Orrella dioscoreae: one gene and its partners. The protein of the gene in region 2 interacts with the protein of the main gene of each other region in a pairwise test. Links are inferred from orthologs where the notes say so. Each region holds a gene or a part of one and is shown on either strand. Other genes may lie near its edges. The genes, in order: ODI_RS12910, glnL and ODI_RS10610.

Evidence for each region.
Region 1: the proteins of glnL (region 2) and ODI_RS12910 interact in binary tests that used the Escherichia coli proteins (3 or more experiments, as listed by UniProt). The link is inferred for Orrella dioscoreae from one-to-one orthologs.
Region 3: the proteins of glnL (region 2) and ODI_RS10610 interact in binary tests that used the Escherichia coli proteins (3 or more experiments, as listed by UniProt). The link is inferred for Orrella dioscoreae from one-to-one orthologs.

The regions. Positions count from the first base shown.
Region 1 is NZ_LT907988.1:2,756,363-2,762,336, reverse strand. What follows is about bases 1,996-4,705. They hold ODI_RS12910 (P-II family nitrogen regulator), read right to left. Parts: upstream 3,665-4,705; coding sequence 3,326-3,664; downstream 1,996-3,325. Other genes in these bases: ODI_RS12900 (amino acid permease), read right to left, coding at 4,315-4,705; ODI_RS12905 (accessory factor UbiK family protein), read left to right, coding at 3,954-4,241; ODI_RS12915 (ammonium transporter), read right to left, coding at 2,063-3,295. Outside these bases: ODI_RS12925 (alpha/beta fold hydrolase), read right to left, coding at 18-914; ODI_RS12920 (LysR substrate-binding domain-containing protein), read left to right, coding at 1,019-1,909; more of ODI_RS12900, read right to left, coding at 4,706-5,694; ODI_RS12895 (LysR family transcriptional regulator), read right to left, coding at 5,738-5,974. UniProt on the Escherichia coli protein: Involved in the regulation of nitrogen metabolism. Regulates the activity of its targets by protein-protein interaction in response to the nitrogen status of the cell.
Region 2 is NZ_LT907988.1:2,457,597-2,463,651, reverse strand. The notes cover bases 3,265-6,055. They hold glnL (nitrogen regulation protein NR(II)), read right to left. Parts: upstream 5,291-6,055; coding sequence 4,238-5,290; downstream 3,265-4,237. Other genes in these bases: glnA (type I glutamate--ammonia ligase), read right to left, coding at 5,544-6,055; ntrC (nitrogen regulation protein NR(I)), read right to left, coding at 3,265-4,241. Also shown: ODI_RS11555 (ABC transporter permease), read left to right, coding at 1-827; ODI_RS11550 (ABC transporter ATP-binding protein), read left to right, coding at 868-1,632; ODI_RS11545 (pirin family protein), read right to left, coding at 1,673-2,584; more of ntrC, read right to left, coding at 2,757-3,264.
Region 3 is NZ_LT907988.1:2,266,633-2,272,710, reverse strand. The notes cover bases 2,018-4,831. They hold ODI_RS10610 (P-II family nitrogen regulator), read right to left. Parts: upstream 3,687-4,831; coding sequence 3,348-3,686; downstream 2,018-3,347. Other genes in these bases: ODI_RS10605 (NAD+ synthase), read right to left, coding at 3,701-4,831; ODI_RS10615 (LysR family transcriptional regulator), read left to right, coding at 2,392-3,276; ODI_RS10620 (Bug family tripartite tricarboxylate transporter substrate binding protein), read right to left, coding at 2,018-2,099. Outside these bases: ODI_RS10625 (gamma-glutamyltransferase family protein), read right to left, coding at 1-1,095; more of ODI_RS10620, read right to left, coding at 1,125-2,017; more of ODI_RS10605, read right to left, coding at 4,832-5,347; ODI_RS10600 (mechanosensitive ion channel family protein), read right to left, coding at 5,414-6,078. UniProt on the Escherichia coli protein: P-II indirectly controls the transcription of the glutamine synthetase gene (glnA). P-II prevents NR-II-catalyzed conversion of NR-I to NR-I-phosphate, the transcriptional activator of GlnA. When P-II is uridylylated to P-II-UMP, these events are reversed.

The DNA of each region.
Region 1 (5,974 bases), 300 kb from region 2 along the record:
GGACGCGGGCCACGTGCTCACGCCGGCCCGCCCACGCAGAACCGCAGGATGGCCTCGGCAACGGCACGCGGCGCCTCCCGCTGCGGGAAATGCCCCACGCCCTCGAGCACCTGGCGCGCGTAGCCGCCCTGGAAGAACGCCTCCCGGCCTTTGGAGCTGTCGGGATGATTGCATGTGTCGGCGCCGCCATGCAGCACCAGCGTCGGCACGGACAGCACCGGCGCCGGGTGCAGGCGCGCCTCGTCCTCGGCATAGGCCGGATCGCCCTCGGCAAAGCCCCAGCGGTGGCGATAGGAATGCAGCACGATCGCGGGCCAGTCCTCTCCCTGGAAAGCGCGCGCCGCTTCGTCGAAATCGGCCGGGTCGTACCAGCCGTTGGGGGCCCAGGTGTCCCACATCAGGCGGGTGAATGCCGTGCGCTCATCCCGCAGCACGCGGGCGCCGCGCGGCGTGGCCATGTACCAGTGATACCAGTAGTTGCGCGCCTGCGGCAGCGCCAGCGGCTGGTCCGGATCGTTGGTGCCGTAGCCGACCGACAGCATCACCAGGCGCGACGCGGCGCCGGGGCACAGGCCGCAGGCATTGGCCGCGGCCCGCGCGCCCCAATCGTGGCCGACCAGCGTCGGGGGTTCCAGTCCCAGCGCATCGATAAAGTCGAGCACGTCACGGCCCAGCGCGGACAACTGGCCGCTGCGCGGCGTGCCGGCATCACGGAACCGGGTCGGCGCGAAGCCGCGTAGCGCGGGCGCCAGCACGCGGTAGCCGGCCTCGGCCAGGAGCGGCGCCACGGCCTTCCAGCACGCGGGGCTGTCCGGCCAGCCGTGCAGCAGGAAGGCGGTCCGGCTGCCTTGCGGATTCCATTCCAGATAGGCGATGTCGAGCCTGTCGGTCGATGCGTAGCGGTAGTCGTGCACGGGCTTGCCTCCCTTCGTGAACATGGCCCCAGCATAGCGGGACGACTCCGTTCGATTGGAAAATAATCATTCACAATTAATGATTTTTCGCGTTGAATGTCGGCATGGATACTTCCTCTTCCGCCGACGGCCCGCCGCTGGAAACGGCGCTGCTGCGCACCTTTCTGGAAATCGTGGACAGCGGCAGTTTCGCCACCGCCGCCGAGCGGCTGGCGCTGACGCCTTCCGCCGTCAGCGGGCATATGCGCCGCCTGGAACAGATCGCCGGCGCCAGCCTGCTGGCGCGCACCACGCGCCGGCTCGCACTGACGCAGGCCGGCGACACCTTGTATGCCTACGGCCGCAACATCCTTGATCTGGAACGCGAGGCCCGTGCCAAGCTGCGGGGCACGCCGTTGCGCGGGCGCCTGCGCATCGGCGCGTCGGAAGACTTCGCGGGCGCGTGGCTGCCCCAGGTGCTGCAACGCTTCCGGCAATGGCACCCCGATGCCACGGTCGAGCTGAAGGTCGGCATCACCGCCGATCTGCTGCGCCAGCAGGAACGCGGCAGGCTGGATCTCGTCTTCGGCAAGCAGTGCAGCCGCAACGAAGGCAGCGGCACGCTGCTGTGGGAAGAGCCCCTGGTCTGGGCGTATGCGGCGGATCAGCCCCTGGCGGCCGGCGGGCCGCTGCCGCTGGCCGTCTTTCCCGAGCCGTGCGTGTACCGTGAGTCGGCCATCATGGCGCTGGGGCAGACGGATCGCAGCTGGCGCATCGTCTTCGAGAGCAGCAGCATGGCCGGATGCCTGTCGGCGGCGCGTGCGGGCTTTGCCGTCACGGTCGTCGCCGACAGCCAGCGCGGCGAAGGCCTGCGTGTCCTGGGCAGCGAGGAGGGCCTGCCCGATCTGCCGGCGGCGCGCTTCTATGCGTTTGCCGGCAGGGGCGGCGCGGCTGGCGCGGCATTGATAGAAGCTGCCAGGCGAGCGGGTCAGCGCCGGTTCGCCGCGCACGGGTAGCGGCCGATGCGGGCACGGGCGCCCTTGCCGGGCAGTCTTTGGCGATATAAAAAAAACGGCCCGCAAGGCTGCGGGCCGTTTCCCCCTGGGGGCCTCTGATCGGGCGGGATGTCCCGCCCGCCGGGCTTATCTGGATGACACTGCTTGCGTTGCTTAGCTGTGGTAGGCCGACTCGCCGTGCGAGTTGATGTCCAGGCCTTCACGTTCGACGTCTTCCGGCACACGCAGGCCGCAGACCATGTCGGCGATCTTGTAGGCGATGAAGGCGACGATGCCGGACCACACGATGGTGAGCAGGATGCCTTCGAGCTGGATCCACAGTTGGCCGGGGATGGCGCCGATGCTTTCCAGGCCGGGGCCGCCGAAGGCCTGGGCGTTGAACACGCCGGTCAGCAGGGCGCCGACGATGCCACCCACGCCGTGCACACCGAACACGTCCAGCGAGTCATCTGCCTTCAGCAGGCGCTTCAGGCCGTTCACGCCCCACACGCAGATGGCGCCGGCGGCGATGCCGATGATCAGCGCGCCGACCGGACCCACCAGGCCAGCGCCCGGGGTGATGCCGACCAGGCCGGCCACGGCGCCCGAGGCGGCGCCCAGGATCGACGGCTTGCCCTTGATGGCCCACTCGGTGAAGACCCAGGCCAGCACGGCGCCTGCAGTGGCGATCAGCGTGTTGAAGAAGGCGAGGGTGGCGACGCCGTTGGCCGACAGGGCCGAACCCGCGTTGAAGCCGAACCAGCCCACCCACAGCAGCGTGGCGCCGATGAAGGTCATGGGCAGGTTGTGCGGCTGCATGGCTTCGCGGCCATAACCCAGGCGCTTGCCGATCACGTAGGCGCCCACCAGGCCAGCGATACCGGCGTTGATGTGCACGACCGTGCCGCCTGCGAAGTCCAGGGCGCCCGCGGCGAACAGGAGGCCGGGGTTGTCACCGCCGTACCAGACCATGTGGGCAATGGGCACGTAGGCGAACGTGAACCAGATGAAGGTGAAGACCAGCACGGCCGAGAAACGGGCGCGTTCGGCGAAGCTGCCCACGATCAGGGCGCAGGTGATGCCGGCGAACGTAGCCTGGAAGGCGGCGAACAGGATTTCCGGCACGGTGCCCGAGAGCGGGAACACGTCAGGCGGCGTGAAGACGCCCGAGAGGAACAGGCGCGAGAAGCCGCCGAAGAAGGCGTTGCCGTCGGTGAAGGCCAGCGAGTAGCCGTAGACGAACCACAGGACCACGGCCAGGCTGAAAGTGGCGATGACCTGCATCAGCACCGACAGCATGTTCTTGGACCGCACGAGGCCGCCGTAGAAAAGCGCGAGGCCGGGAACGACCATCAACAGCACGAGCACGGTCGACGTGCTCAACCATGCGACATCTGCGTTATTCATGTTCTTGCTCCGAGGATTATGTCGAATGGATCACAGTGCCGCTTCGCCGGCTTCGCCGGTGCGGATGCGGATAACTTGCTCGAGGGGCGCCACGAAAATCTTGCCATCGCCGATCTTGCCCGTGCGCGCGGCAGCTTCGATGGTCTCGACAGCCTGCTCCACGAGCGCGTCGGGCACCGCAGCCTCGACCCGCAGCTTGGGCAGGAAGTCCACGGCGTATTCGGCGCCGCGGTAGAGCTCGGTGTGGCCTTTCTGGCGGCCGAAGCCCTTGACCTCGGTCACGGTCAGTCCTTGGACCCCGATCCCGGACAGGGCCACCCGCACTTCGTCCAGCTTGAAGGGCTTGATGATGGCGATGATGAGTTTCATGGCTTTTCCTCTGTGGTTGCGCGTTGGCCTACACACCTAAGCAAATGGCGTGCCAGCTCCAGGTTCGTCACAGCAAGACACAGAAAGGCCGGGGATGGCGCAGGAAATGCACTGGATTGGTGCTTCATGGTGGTGCGGGGCACCTGTCTGGTGCGCAAGCCGGTGCGCGTGATGGTGCGTGCGGAAAAGCGGCGCGCGTGTGCCTGGGGGCCGATCAGGCGCGGTCAGGGACAAGCCTGGCGCGAGGCTCTACACTGTCGTCAACGATCCACACCAGAGAGGACACGTCATGAACCGCACGCAATGGCTGGACGATCTCCAGAAGAACATTTCCGATCTCATCGCCCGCAGCCCCGCGGCCGACATCGAACGCAACGTGCGCTCGCTCGTGTCGCAGACTTTCGCCAAGCTCGACCTGGTCACGCGCGACGAGTTCGAGATCCAGGCCGACCTGCTGACCCGCACCCGGGCCCGCGCGGACGCGCTGGAAGCCCAGTTGCGTGCCCTGGAAGCGCGGTTGGATGCGCTGGACAAGCCGGGCGCTGCCCAGACCCAGGCCGAGCGCCCCGGTCTCTGAGCCGCGTCACCGGCAGTCAAGCAAAAGCCCCGCATGCGGGGCTTTTGCTTGGGGCACATGGGCCGCCAGCGCGTCAGGGACTGGCAGGCACGTTCGCCGCCGCCTTGCGTGTCTTGTAGCGATAGGCCAGCGCAAGCAGCAGGATCCAGGGCGGGATCAGCAGCACCGAAACGCGCACGCCAGGCGTGAACAGCATGATGACCAGGATGCCGGCCAGGAACACCAGGCACAGGTAATTGGTGAGCGGATAGCCCCAGCTGGGAAAGCGCGTGGTCGTGCCTTCCTTTCTCTTCGCGGCGCGGAAGCGCAGGTGCGTCAGGCTGATGATGAACCAGTTCAGCACGAGCGCCGACACCACCAGCGCCATCAGGAGGCCGAGCGCGCCTTCGGGCATCAGGTAATTCAAGAGCACGCAGGTGCCGGTCGCCAGCGAGGACAGGCCCAGCGCCCGCAAGGGCACGCCGCGCGTGTTCACCCAGAGCAGGGAGCGGGGCGCGTTGCCCTGCCTGGCGAGGCCATACAGCATGCGGCTGTTGCTGTAGACGCAACTGTTGTAGACGGAGAGCGCCGCCGTCAGGATCACGACATTCAACGCCGTCGCCACGGCATTGCTGTTCAGTTCGTGGAAGATCAGCACGAAGGGGCTGCCGCCCGTCACCACCTTCTGCCAGGGATACAAGGCCAGCAGCACCAGCAGCGCGCCCACGTAGAACACCAGGATGCGCACGATGACCTGGTTGGTGGCGCGCGGAATGCTCTTCTCGGGCTGGTCTGCCTCGGCGGCGGTGATGCCGATCAGCTCCAGCCCTCCGAACGAGAACATGATGATGGCCATTGCCATCACCAGGCCCGAGACGCCGTTGGGGAAGAAGCCGCCGTGCTGCCACAGGTTCGCCATGGAGGCTTGCGGGCCGCCGGTGCCGCTGGCCAGCAGCCAGGCCCCGAAGCCGATCATGCCCAGGATGGCGCCCACCTTCACCAGCGAAAACCAGAATTCCAATTCGCCGTACAGGCGCACGTGGGCCAGGTTGATGGCGTTGACCAGCATGAAGAAGAGGGCCGCCGAGGTCCAGGTAGGCAGCGCTGGCCACCAGTACTGCATGTAGACGCCGATGGCGGTGAGTTCCGCCATGCCCACCAGCACGTACAGCGCCCAGTAGTTCCAGCCCGACATGAAGCCGGCGAAGCCGCTCCAGTAGCGATAGGCGAAATGGCTGAACGTGCCGGCCACCGGCTCTTCCACGACCATCTCGCCCAGCTGCCGCATGATGAAGAAGGCGATCATGCCGCCCAGCGCATAGCCCAGCAGGATGCTGGGGCCCGCCAGCTGGATCGTGTGCGACACGCCCAGGAAGAGGCCGGTGCCGACGGCGCCGCCCAGGGCGATGAGCTGGATATGGCGGTTCTTCAGGCCGCGGTTGAGGGTGGTGGCGTGGGAGGAGGGGGATTCCATGGGGTCCTCGCGCGGCGCATTGCCGGGGATGGGGCCACGTGCTTCAGTGGCTCGAGAAGTCGCAGCAGCGTTCAGCCAGCTTGGCCAGGTCATGATAGAACGCCGAATCGGCATCCTGGCGATAGGTGGCATGGTAGACCGACTGGGGGGGCGTGATGCTGGTGCGCAGTACCCGCAGCTTGCGGTCGCGGATCCAGTCGCTGAAGTAGTCGCGGGGCAGGCAGGAAATACCGAAACCGGCAGCCGTCAGTCCCGCCATGGCGATCAGGCTGTTGATGGT
Region 2 (6,055 bases):
TGCAGCGCATGCGCCCGATGCAGCCGCGCCGCCTGAGCGGACCCGCCGCCCTCGTCGCCGTCCTGCTCGCCGCCGTGCCCGTGCTGATCGGTTTCGCCGCGCCCGCGCTGTACCTGGTGAACGAAACCTACAAGCGCTTCCACTCGGTGGGCGGCGTCTCGAACCAGTTGCTGAACGGCCTGTTCAATACGCTGAGCATCGCGCTGGTCGCCACGGTCGTCACCCTGTTCTGCGGGCTCGTGGTGGCCTGGGCCGGCCGCACGCTGCGCGAAAGCGCGCGCTGGAATCCCGGCCGCTGGTGCGCCCGCGTCGCCAGCCTGGGCTATGCCGTGCCCGGCACGGTGCTCGCCATCGGCCTGCTCACGCCGCTGACGCTGCTGGACCGCTACCTGGCGCCAGCGCTGGGCATCCAGGGCCTCTTCCTGATGGGGTCGAGCGCCGCGCTCGTCATTGCCTACACCATGCGCTTCCTGGCCATCAGCACCGGCAGCATCGAAGCGGGCCTTGCCCGCATCCCGGCCTCCATGGAACAGGCCTCGCGGCTGCTGGGCGAGACGGCCAGCGGCACGCTGCGCCGCGTGCACCTGCCGCTGCTGCGCCCTGCCCTGGCCGCGGGCGCGCTGCTGGTCTTCGTGGACGCCATGAAGGAACTGCCCGCCACGCTGCTCTTGCGGCCGATGAATTTCGACACGCTGGCGACCTGGCTCTATGCCGAGGCTGCCCGCGGCACTTATGAAGAAGGCGCGGTCGCCGCGCTGGCCATCGTGCTGGCGGGCCTGCTGCCCGTCATCCTGCTGGCGCGCACCAACCTGAAGATCGGACATTGACGTGACTGCTTCCCCCGACACCACTCCTGCCAACCGCGCACTGCTGCAACTGGACGGCATTTCCCTGGGCTACGACACACCCAAGGGGTTGCGCACCGTCGTGGAATCCCTGTCGCTGGAACTGGGCCGCGGCAGCGTCGGCTGCCTGCTGGGCGCCTCGGGCTGCGGCAAGACCACCGTGCTGCGCGCCATTGCCGGTTTCGAACCCTTGCGCGCGGGCCACATCCTGCTCGATGGCAAGCCGATTTCGAGCCCGGCGGGCATGCTGGCGCCCGAAAAACGCCGCGTGGGCATGATGTTCCAGGACTACGCGCTGTTTCCCCACCTGGACGTGGCGGGCAACATCGGCTTCGGCCTGCGCAAGCTGGATCGCGCGGCGCGTACCCGGCGCATCGAGGAATTGCTGGAACTGGTGGGCCTGGCGGGCTCGGCGACTGCCTTCCCGCACGAGATGTCTGGCGGCCAGCAGCAGCGCGTGGCGCTGGCGCGGGCCCTGGCGCCCTCACCCGAACTGCTGCTGCTCGACGAGCCGTTTTCCAACCTGGATGTGGACACGCGCGAACGGCTGGCCTTCGAGGTGCGCGACATCCTGAAGAACACGGGCCATACGGCCATCCTGGTCACCCACAACCAGGCGGAAGCCTTCGCCATCGCCGACCGCATCGGCGTCATGGCGCAAGGCCGCATCGCGCAATGGGACACGCCCTACAACCTGCATCACCATCCGTCCGACGAGTTCGTGGCAGGCTTCATCCGCCGCGAAGCGCTGGCCGAGCAGCGCGCCCAGGCCTACGCGCGGGCCTGATCCGCCAGGAAGGAGGCGCCGGACCTCCTTCCCCTTTTCCTTACAGCACCTTGCGTTCCGGCGCGGGAATGTACTCGCTCTCTTCGCCCGGCAGGGTCTGGCCGAAGCGGTTGCGCATCCAATCCTCGCGCGCCTGTTCGATGCGCTCCTTGCGGCTGGACACGAAGTTCCACCAGACGAAGCGCGGCCCGTCCAGCGGTTCGCCGCCCAGCAAGGCGAAACGTGCCTGCGTACAGGCGCGCAGCACGACGGGCTTGCCCGCCGCGAACACCAGCAGGCGGCCCGGGCCATGCGCCTGGCCCTCGATCTCGATCTCACCGCTGGTGATGTAGGCCGCGCGCTCGACGTACTCGGCGCTCAGCGCGATGCGCGCACCGGCGTCCAGCGCCAGGTCGACCAGGAACAAGGGCGAGAAGGTGCGCACCGAGGAGGTCTTGCCGAACAGGCTGCCGGCCACCACGCGGGCCTTGACGCCCTCGCCTTCCAGCGTCGCCGCCGGATCGCGGGCGTAGTGCGAAAACCCCGGATCCGTCTCTTCGTGTTCGCGCGGCAGGGCCAGCCAGGTCTGCAAGCCCGACAGGCCGTGCGCCTGCTTGCGGCGAGCGGGATCGGTGCGCTCGGAATGCACGATGCCCCGGCCCGCCGTCATCCAGTTGACCTCGCCCGGGGAAATCGTCTGCACGTGCCCCTTGCCATCGCGATGGACGATCTCGCCCTCGTAGAGATACGACAGCGTGGACAGGCCGATGTGGGGATGCGGACGCACGTCCAGGCCCGTGCCGGCATCGAACACCGTGGGACCGAACTCGTCCAGGAAGACGAAGGGGCCGACCGTGCGGCGCTGGGCCGAAGGCAAGGCGCGGCGCACCTCGAATCCCCCGATGTCGCTGCTGCGGGGGACGACGATCGTCTCGATCGTGCCGGAAGACGTCTGCTGGGAAGGAATGCTCATGCGGGCCTCGTCGGAAATCACGGCGCGGCGCGCGCCATGACTCCTTGTAGCATCCCGCCCTGCCGGTTTGGGGCTGGTCGGAGGCGCGATATATCGGACACAGCGTTGCGCGCCGCGCAACACCACTCGCCGCGCAAATAAAACAAAGGCGGGAACCTGCCCCGCCTTCGTCTCACTCGTCCTCGATGCCCAGCTCGCGCAACTTGCGCGTGATGGTGTTGCGGCCGATGCCCAGGCGCGCGGCAGCCTCGACGCGGCGGCCGCGGCAGGCGTCCAGCGCGCTTTGCAGCAGCACGCGCTCGAACTGGCGCGTCAGCGTGGCCATGACTGCCGGCTCGCCACGGCCCAGGCGGGCCTGGGCGTCGCGCTGCAGGCTTTGCGTCCAGTCGCCGGCAGCCTGGTGAGGCACGGCCGCGGGCACGGCGCCCACGGGCGGCGCGGTGGTGCCGGTGATGAGCGTGGGCGCGGCGCTGGCGGCGAACGAAGGATCGTCCAGCGCCCGCACTTCAGGCGGCAGGTCCTCGCTGTCGATCGTCTGGCCCGGCGCCATCACGGTCAGCCAGTGGCAGAAGTTCTCCAGCTGGCGCACGTTGCCGGGGAAGTCGAAGCGCGTGAACGTCGCCATGGCCTCCGGCGTCAGGCGCTTGGGCGCCACGCCCAGCGCACGTGCGCTGGCGGCCAGGAAGTGATTGGCCAGCGCGGGGATGTCCTCGCGGCGCTCGCGCAGCGGCGGCAGGCGCAGGCGGATGACGTTCAGGCGATGGAACAGGTCCTCGCGGAACAGGCCCTGCTGCACGCGCTGCTCCAGCGGCTGGTGGGTGGCGGCCACGATGCGCACGTCGACGCGCACGGGTTGCGCGCCACCGACGCGATAGAAGCTGCCTTCGGCCAGCACGCGCAAGAGACGCGTCTGCAGCTCCAGCGGCATGTCGCCGATTTCGTCCAGGAACAGCGTGCCGCCGTGCGCTTCCTCGAAGCGGCCGCGGCGCAGGTTGCTGGCGCCCGTGAAGGCGCCGCGCTCATGGCCGAAGAGCTCGGCTTCCAGCAGGTCGCGCGGAATGGCAGCGGCGTTCAACGCCACGAAAGGACCGCTGGCGCGCGCGCCATGGCCGTGCAAGGCTCGCGCCACCAGTTCCTTGCCGGTGCCGGACTCGCCGGTGATCAGCACCGTCACGCGCGACTGGGCCAGGCGGCCGATGGCGCGGAAGACTTCCTGCATCGAGGTGGACGAGGACTGCGTCATCATCCAGCGTTCGGTGGGCGGCTCGTTGGCGCCTGACTGCGCTTCGGGCTCGGCGGACTCCTTGACCGCGCGCTGGATCAGCGTGACGGCGTCATTGATGTCGAAGGGCTTGGCCAGGTAATCGAAGGCGCCGCCCTGGAAGGCGGAAACGGTGCTGTCGAGATCGGCGAACGCCGTCATGACGATCACGGGCAGGCCCGGGTGGCGTTCCTTGATCTGGCGCAGCAGGTCCAGTCCGCTGCCGCCGGGCATGCGGATGTCGGACACCAGCGCGGCCGGCGTGCCTTCCTGCAGTGCCTCCAGCACGTCAGGGGCCTGGGAAAACGTGCGCGTGGCAATGCCGGCGCGGCCCAGGGCCTTCTCCAGCACCCAACGTATGGCCTGGTCGTCGTCAACTATCCAAACGGGTTTCATGCAGGCTCCATGGGCAAGACCAGGCGAAACTCGGTGTGCCCGGGACGGGATTCAAACTCGATGATGCCTCCGTGCTGCTGCACGAAGTCCTGGGCCAGGGACAGGCCCAGGCCGGTACCATCCGCCCTGCCCGTCACCAGGGGGTGGAAGATGCGCTCGCGCAAGGGTTCGGGCACGCCCGGACCGTTGTCGATGACTGCGACCACGAGCGCCATGCGGTGCTGGCGATGCGCCAGCATGACCTGGCGCGCGACGCGCGTGCGCAAGGTGATCTGCGCGCCCGCGGTCACCTGCGGCTGCGTGAGCGCCTGTGCGGCATTGCGCACGACATTGAGCAGCGACTGGATGAGCCGCTCGGCATCGGCCTGGATGTCAGGCACCGACGCGTCGTAGTCGCGCAGCAGCGAGATGTCGCGTCCGTATTCGGCGCGGATCAGCGCGCACACGCGTTCGCAGATCTCGTGGATATTGACCGCGCGCGTGTGGATGGGCGCACGTTGCGGCGTGGCCAGGCGATCGACCAGCGACTGCAGGCGATCGGCCTCGGAAATGATGACTTGCGTGTATTCGGTGAGCGCCGGATCGGGCAGCTCGGCTTCCAGCAATTGCGCCGCGCCACGCAAGCCGCCCAGGGGATTCTTCACCTCGTGGGCCAGATTGCGCAGCAGCTCGCGCTGCGTTTCGATCTCGTCGACCAGGCGTTGATTGCGGTCGGCCAGCACGCGCTGCTCGATCTCGCGCACTTCCATCAACACCGGCCAGCGCTGGTCGGTGAGCGCCACGATGGTGGCCGCGACCTGGAAGAAATCGTGGCCGCGATACAGCGTGACCAGTTGGCGGCGATCGACGAAACGCCGCGCCTGCGCCTGCCCGATGGCGTCCTGGATGTCGTCGGATTCCTCGAACAGGCCGGCAGCGCGGCTGCCGGTCAGCTGTTTGCGAGAGCGGCCGAAGATGTCTTCCGCGGCGGCGTTCGCATACTCGACCCTGCCTTCGCTGCTCAGCAGCAGCACGGCGGTGGCGAGCAGATCGAAGGCATCTACATTCATGGATCGTCTGGGAGGGCGTGGACCCGACGGCACGACGGGCGGGCACTGCGGGAGACAGCAAACTGCCTGCAACGACAAGGCAATGCGGGAACTGAAGGCGATTGCGGCAACAACGACTGCGGGGCACTGCGTGCGCCGCGCGGCGCGGTGCGTGAAAAAACCGGAACCGGAACCGGAACCGGAACCGCGCGGCGGGTATCGACGCCGCGGCAAGGGCCTGAGCCCCGCGCCGCGGCGCGCCACCTCAACCTGATTACAGGCTGTAGTACAGGTCGAACTCGACCGGGTGCGTGGTCATGCGCAGACGGTTCACTTCCTGCATCTTCAGGTCGATGTACGCGTCGAGCATGCTGTTGCTGAACACGCCGCCACGGGTCAGGAACTCGCGGTCGTTGTCCAGGGCTTCCAGGGCCTGCTCCAGCGACGAGCAGACGGTCGGGATCTTCGCGTCTTCTTCCGGCGGCAGGTCGTACAGGTTCTTGTCGGCGGGATCGCCCGGGTTGATCTTGTTCTGGACGCCGTCCAGGCCGGCCATCATCAGGGCCGAGAAAGCCAGGTACGGGTTGGCCAGGGGATCCGGGAAGCGCGTCTCGATGCGGCGGGCCTTGGGGTTGCCGACGTAGGGGATGCGGATCGAGGCCGAACGGTTGCGGGCCGAGTAGGCCAGCTTGACCGGGGCTTCGTAGTGCGGGACCAGGCGCTTGTACGAGTTGGTGCCGGGGTTCGTGATGGCGTTCAGGGCACGGGCGTGCTTGATGATGCCGC
Region 3 (6,078 bases), 190 kb from region 2 along the record:
GCCCTTGCTGTCGGCCGTGGTCAGGTAGACCGTGCCGCCCGAATGCGGCTGGCCGGGACGCGCATCGCTGGCGCGCGACGGGTCGATGCGCTTGGCGCGCTCGGCCAGATAGCCCTTGTCCAGCAGGTCGCCGGCACGCACCGACGTCATCGCGTCGGGGTCTGCCACGTAGGCCTGCATGTCGGCGAAGGCCAGTTTCATGGCCTCCATCTGCAGGTGGATGCCCTGCGCCGTGTCCCGCTCCCCGGGATCCACGCCCAGGCTGTCCAGCATGCCCAGCGCCATCAGTGCGCCGATGCCCTGCCCGCTCGGGCCGATTTCCAGCAGTTCCAGGTCGCGATAGCCCATGCGGATGGGATCGACCCAGTTCGATTCGTGCGCGGCCAGGTCGGCCTCGGTGATCAGGCCGCCGGTGGCGCGCGCATGCGCGGCGATGGCCGCGGCCAGCTCACCGTGATAGAACGACTCACCTCGCGTGCGGGCGATCTCGCGCAGCGTACCGGCCTGGCCGGGGCACACGAAACGCTCGCCCGGCAGCGGCGCGCGTCCACGCGGCGCGAAGGCGTCGGCGAAGCCCGGCTGCGGCGACAATTCCGCCACCTGCTCCTGCCACTGGCGATGCACGGTATGCGACACCAGGAAGCCGTCATGCGCATAACGGATGGCGGGTTCGAAGAGGTCCTCGAACGGCAGCGAGCCGAACTTCTCCCAGACCATCCGCCAGGCCGACACGGCGCCCGGCACCGTCACGGCATCCCAGCCCCGGAACGGCATGCCGGGCAGGTCCTTGAACCGCTCGTGCGTCCAGGCCTTGGGCGCGCGCCCGCTGGCGTTCAGGCCATGCATACGCGTCCCATCCCAGATCAGCGCGAAGGCATCGCCGCCGATGCCGTTCATGCAGGGCTCGACCACCGTCAGCGCGATGGCGGTGGCCAGCGCGGCATCGACGGCGTTGCCGCCGCGTTGCAGCATCTGCAGGCCCGCGGCGCTGGCCAGGGGCTGCGAGGTGCTCACGACGTTGTCGGCCAGGACCGGCATGCGTTGCGAGGGATAGGGAAACGACCAGAAATCGGTCGGTTGCGTAGGCATGGTCATCCTCCAGGGTTCCTATAGGTATAACGGGATTATGGTTTGTTCTGGGACACGCCGGCCGCCTTGACCACGTCGCCCCAGAAAACATGCTCCTGCTTGATCGCCGCCCCCAGCTCGGGGCCCGGCGCATAGTGCAGCTCCGCGCCCTGCGCCGCCAGTGAGGCTTTCAGGTCAGGCTGGGCCAGCGCCTTTTCCAGGGCGGCGGCCACGGTGTCGATCACGGCTTGCGGCGTGCCGCGCGGCGCGACGAGGCCGAACAGGTTGTTGGCCTCCACCCCCTGCACGCCCGCCTCGGCCAGCGTCGGCACGTCGGGCAGCAGGCTGACGCGCTGGCTGGATGCCACGGCCAGGAACTTCAGCTTGCCGGCGGTCACCAGCGGCATCGAGCCCGGAATGCTGTCGAACATCATCACGGAAGAGCCATTCACCACATCGGGCAAGGCCTGTGAACTGCCCTTGTAGGGCACATGCACCAGGTCCAGCTTGGCCTTCATGGCGAACAGCTCGGACTCCAGGTGCGACAGCGTGCCCGTGCCCTGCGAGGCGAAGTTGTACTTCCCCGGCGTGGCGGCGATGTGCTTGACCAGGTCGCCCACGCTGGACACCGGCAAGGAACTCGGCACCACGAGCGCATGCGGCACGTAGCCCACGCTGCCGATGGGCGTGAAGTCGTCGATCAGGCTCACCTTCTGGTCGGCATAGACCGACGCCGCAATGGCCTGGTTGGTGACGGCCGCCAGATACAGCGTGTAGCCGTCGGCAGGCGCGCGCGCCGCGGCTGTCAGGCCGATGGCCCCGCCCGCGCCGGGACGGTTCTCGACCACCACCGACTGCCCCAGCGCCGCCGACAGTTTCTGGCCGACGGCACGCGCCAGCACATCGGTGGCCCCGGCGGGCGGGAAGGAAATGAGGAGCTGCACGGGTTTTTCTGGATAGGCTGCTTGCGCGCCTGCTGCAAGCCCCAATGCCAAGGTCAGGGCGCAGACGCTACGTACGACGGATTGCATGTTGTTTTCCCCAAGAGTGGTTATGAATCGGCAAACGCCTTTGCTGCCCCTTCCAACCTCGCTCCTTCCCCCGTGCGTTCGATGCCTTTTTGCCGCCGGGCCGCCCCAAGGCAAAAACCGCCCCTTGGGGGGCAGCAAGCCGAAGGCGCGGCGTGGGGGCGCTTTTTCCTGCGCTGGCCCGATACGGCCGGGGGTTCCCGCAACGGCTTCGCCGCCATGGGAAGCGGATAAGGTACGCCTGTGGTTCAATCAAATCAATTTGCTTTCTTTCCGGCATTCAATAAAAAAACTTATGAATACCCTGCGCTTCTTCCGCACCTTCCTGGCGGTGGCCCGGCACGGCTCGTATACCGAGGCAGGCGAGCACGTGGGCCTGACGCAGGCGGCGGTCAGCTTCCAGATGCGCGCGCTGGAAAACGAACTGGGCCGCAAGCTGTTCGAACGCAGCGGCCGGCTGGCCGTGCTGACCGCCGCCGGCCACGAGCTGGTGCCCGAGGCCATCGGCCTGCTGGACCACTACGAGCGCCTGCGCGGCGGCCGCGCCGCCGATGGCCGCCTGGCCGGCGCCGTGTCGCTGGGCGCCATCGTCTCGTGCATGGCAACGCTCTCCCAGGTCGTGTCGGCCTTGAAGCAGCAGCACCGCGACCTGGACGTGCGCGTGTTCTCCGGCAAGGCCGAAGACCTGGCCCACAGCGTCGAAGCGGGCGAGCTGGATGCCGCGCTCGTGGTGGAGCCGCGCCACGCCAGCGCAGCGCTGCGCTGGACGCCGCTCTATGACGAACCGCTGGTCGTCATCGCGCCCGCGTCCCTGCCGGTGCGGCGCGCGCGCGACGCCGTGGCGCGCAGCCCCTTCCTGCGTTTCGACCGCAACGAACTGACCGGCAGGCTGGTGGAGCAGACGCTGCACCGCCTGCAATGGCCGGTGAACGAGTTCCTGGAACTGAACGCCATCGAGACGCTGGTGGAACTGGTCCGGCAGGAGGTGGGCGTCACGCTGCTGCCCAAGCTGAACCGCGCCAGCTGGCACGCCGACCCGGCGCTGACACTGCTGCCGCTGCCCGCCCAGGCGCGCAACGCGGCCCGGGCCATCGGCATGATCGAACGCATGGGCCACGGCCGCCAGGACGTGACCGCCGCGCTGCTGGCGCTGTGCGCGCAGCGTTTCGGCGGGAGATAACGGCCGGGCAATAAAAAACGCACGCGTCCCCGCGTGCGTTCTTCACTGGCGCCCGGCTGGGCAGCGCAGCCTTACAGCGCCGCGTCGCCCGACTCGCCCGTGCGGATGCGGATGGCCTGCTCGACGGGCGTGACGAAGATCTTGCCGTCGCCGATCTTGCCGGTGCGCGCCGCGCGCACGATGGCTTCGATGGCCTGCTCGACCAGTTCATCGGCCAGCACGACCTCCACACGGATCTTGGGCAGGAAGTCCACCACGTATTCCGCGCCGCGATACAGCTCGGTATGGCCCTTCTGGCGGCCAAACCCCTTGACCTCGGTGACGGTCAGGCCGCTGACGCCCACTTCGGCCAGCGCTTCGCGCACTTCGTCGAGCTTGAACGGTTTGATGATGGCGGTAACTTGCTTCACGATGCACGTGTCCTTCAGGAGGTTTGTTTTTCTCGGAATCCGTTGACGAGAGGATAGCGCCAATCCCGGCCGAACGCGCGCGGCGTGATGCGCGGCCCGGGCGGCGCCTGGCGGCGCTTGTATTCATTGATGCGCAAAAGCCGCAACACCTGCTCCACCGCGTCGGCCGGCAGTCCGGCCGCCACGATATCGGCGCCCGACTCGTTCTCTTCCATGTGCCGGCGCAGGATCTCGTCCAGGATGTCGTAAGGCGGCAGGCTGTCCTGGTCGGTCTGGTCCGGACGCAGCTCGGCCGAGGGCGGGCGCGTGATGATGCGGGTGGGAATGACGTCGCCCACCGTGTTGCGCCAGCTTGCCAGGCGGTACACCAACGTCTTGGGCACGTCCTTGATCACCGCGAAGCCGCCGGCCATGTCGCCGTACAGCGTGCAATAGCCCGTGGCCATTTCCGACTTGTTGCCAGTCGTCAGCACCATCCAGCCGGTCTTGTTCGACAGCGCCATCAGCAGCGTGCCGCGCGCGCGCGCCTGCAGGTTCTCTTCCGTGGCATCCACGGGCAGACCCGCGAACAGCGGCGCCAGGCCCGCCTCGAACTGGTCCACGATGGGACCGATGGCGATGTCGTCATGCCGCACCCCCAGCCGGCGCGCCATCTCGGCGGCATCCGTCGTGGAAATGTCGGCGGTATAGCGCGAGGGCATCATCACCGTGCGCACGCGGTCCGCGCCCAGCGCGTCCACGGCCACGGCCAGCACCACTGCGGAATCGATCCCGCCCGACAGGCCGATGATGGCGCCCTGGAATCCGTTCTTGCCCAGGTAATCACGCACACCCAGCTTCAGCGCGCCCCAGACGCGCGCCTCCAGCGGCAGCGCCTCCACCGCGGGCGTGGGCGCATCCGGCGCGTCTTGCACGCCGCCCTCGGCGGTCACCGTCAGCACGCGCAGCGCTTCCTCGAAATCGGGCAGGCGCGCGGCCAGCCGGCCCGAGGCATCGCAGGCGAACGACGCGCCGTCGAAGATCAGCTCGTCCTGCCCGCCGACCGCATTGGCATACAGCACCGCGCAACCCGTGTCGCGCACGCAGCGCGCCACCACGTCGGCGCGCAGGCGCTGCTTGCCGACATTGAAAGGCGAGGCATTGGGCACCAGCAGCACGCGCGCGCCCTGCTCCGCCGCGGCGCGCGGCGCGGTCTCGAACCAGATGTCTTCACAGATGGTGACGCCCAGCTTCACGCCCTTGACCTCGAAGACCAGCGGCGCGCCATCGGACGTGAAGTAGCGCTGCTCGTCGAAGACGGCGTAGTTTGGCAACTCACGCTTGCCGTACACGCCCAGGCAGTCGCCCTGGTGCAGCACGGAAGCAGCGTTGTAGAGGTGGCCGGCGCGGAGCACCGGATGGCCCACCACGACGTACAGGCCCTTCAGCGCGGCCAGGTCGCGCCGCAGCGCGTCCAGCGCCTGGCCCGCCTGCGCGATGAACTGCGGCCGCAGCAGCAGGTCTTCGGGCGGATAGCCCGTCAGCGACAGCTCGGTGGTCAGCAGCACGTCGGCGCCCTGGGCATGGGCCTGGCGGGCGGCGTCCAGGATCCTGGTGGCATTGCCGGCCAGGTCTCCGACACGGACGTTGAGTTGGGCGATCGCGACCCGCGCGGCGGTCATGGGCGGCTTCCGGTGTTGGGGAAAGGGGAACCGGGGATTATTGCATGGGCCCAGGCCTCTCGATCGCTAGGGCGCCCGATGCCCCTCCACCAACGCCTCCACCCCACCATCCCTTCCCACCCGCTCAGCCATCCCCGCCGCAAAATCAAACCCCGACGGCGCCTGGTACAGCCGCAAGCCCAGCTCCGGCAGGATCGCCAGCAGGTGGTCGAAGATGTCCCCCTGTATCCGTTCATACTCCACCCAGGCGGTCTTGTTGGCGAAGCAGTACACCTCCACCGGTATGCCGTTCGCATCCGGCTCCATCATCCGCACCAGCATCAGCATTTCCTTGTGCAGCTCGGGATTGCCCTTCAGGTACGCCAGCGCATAGGCCCGGAACGTGCCGATGTTCGTCAGCCGCCGCCGATTCGCCGGCAAGGCCGCATCCTCGCCCAATGACTGGTTGGTCTGCTCGATATCGGTCTGCTTGCCTTTCAGGTAATCGTGCAGCAGGCGAAAACGCATCAGCGAATCGCGCTCGTCGTCGCGCAGGAAACGCACGCTGGCCGCGTCGATGCGCAAGGTGCGCTTGATGCGGCGCCCGCCCGATTCGAACATCTGGCGCCAATTGCGATAGCTTTCCGAGAACAGCTTGTAGGTGGGCACGGTGGTGACGGTCTTGTCCCAGTTCTGCACCTTCACCGTGTGCAGGGCGATATCGATGACGAAACCATCGGCGCCGGCCTGGG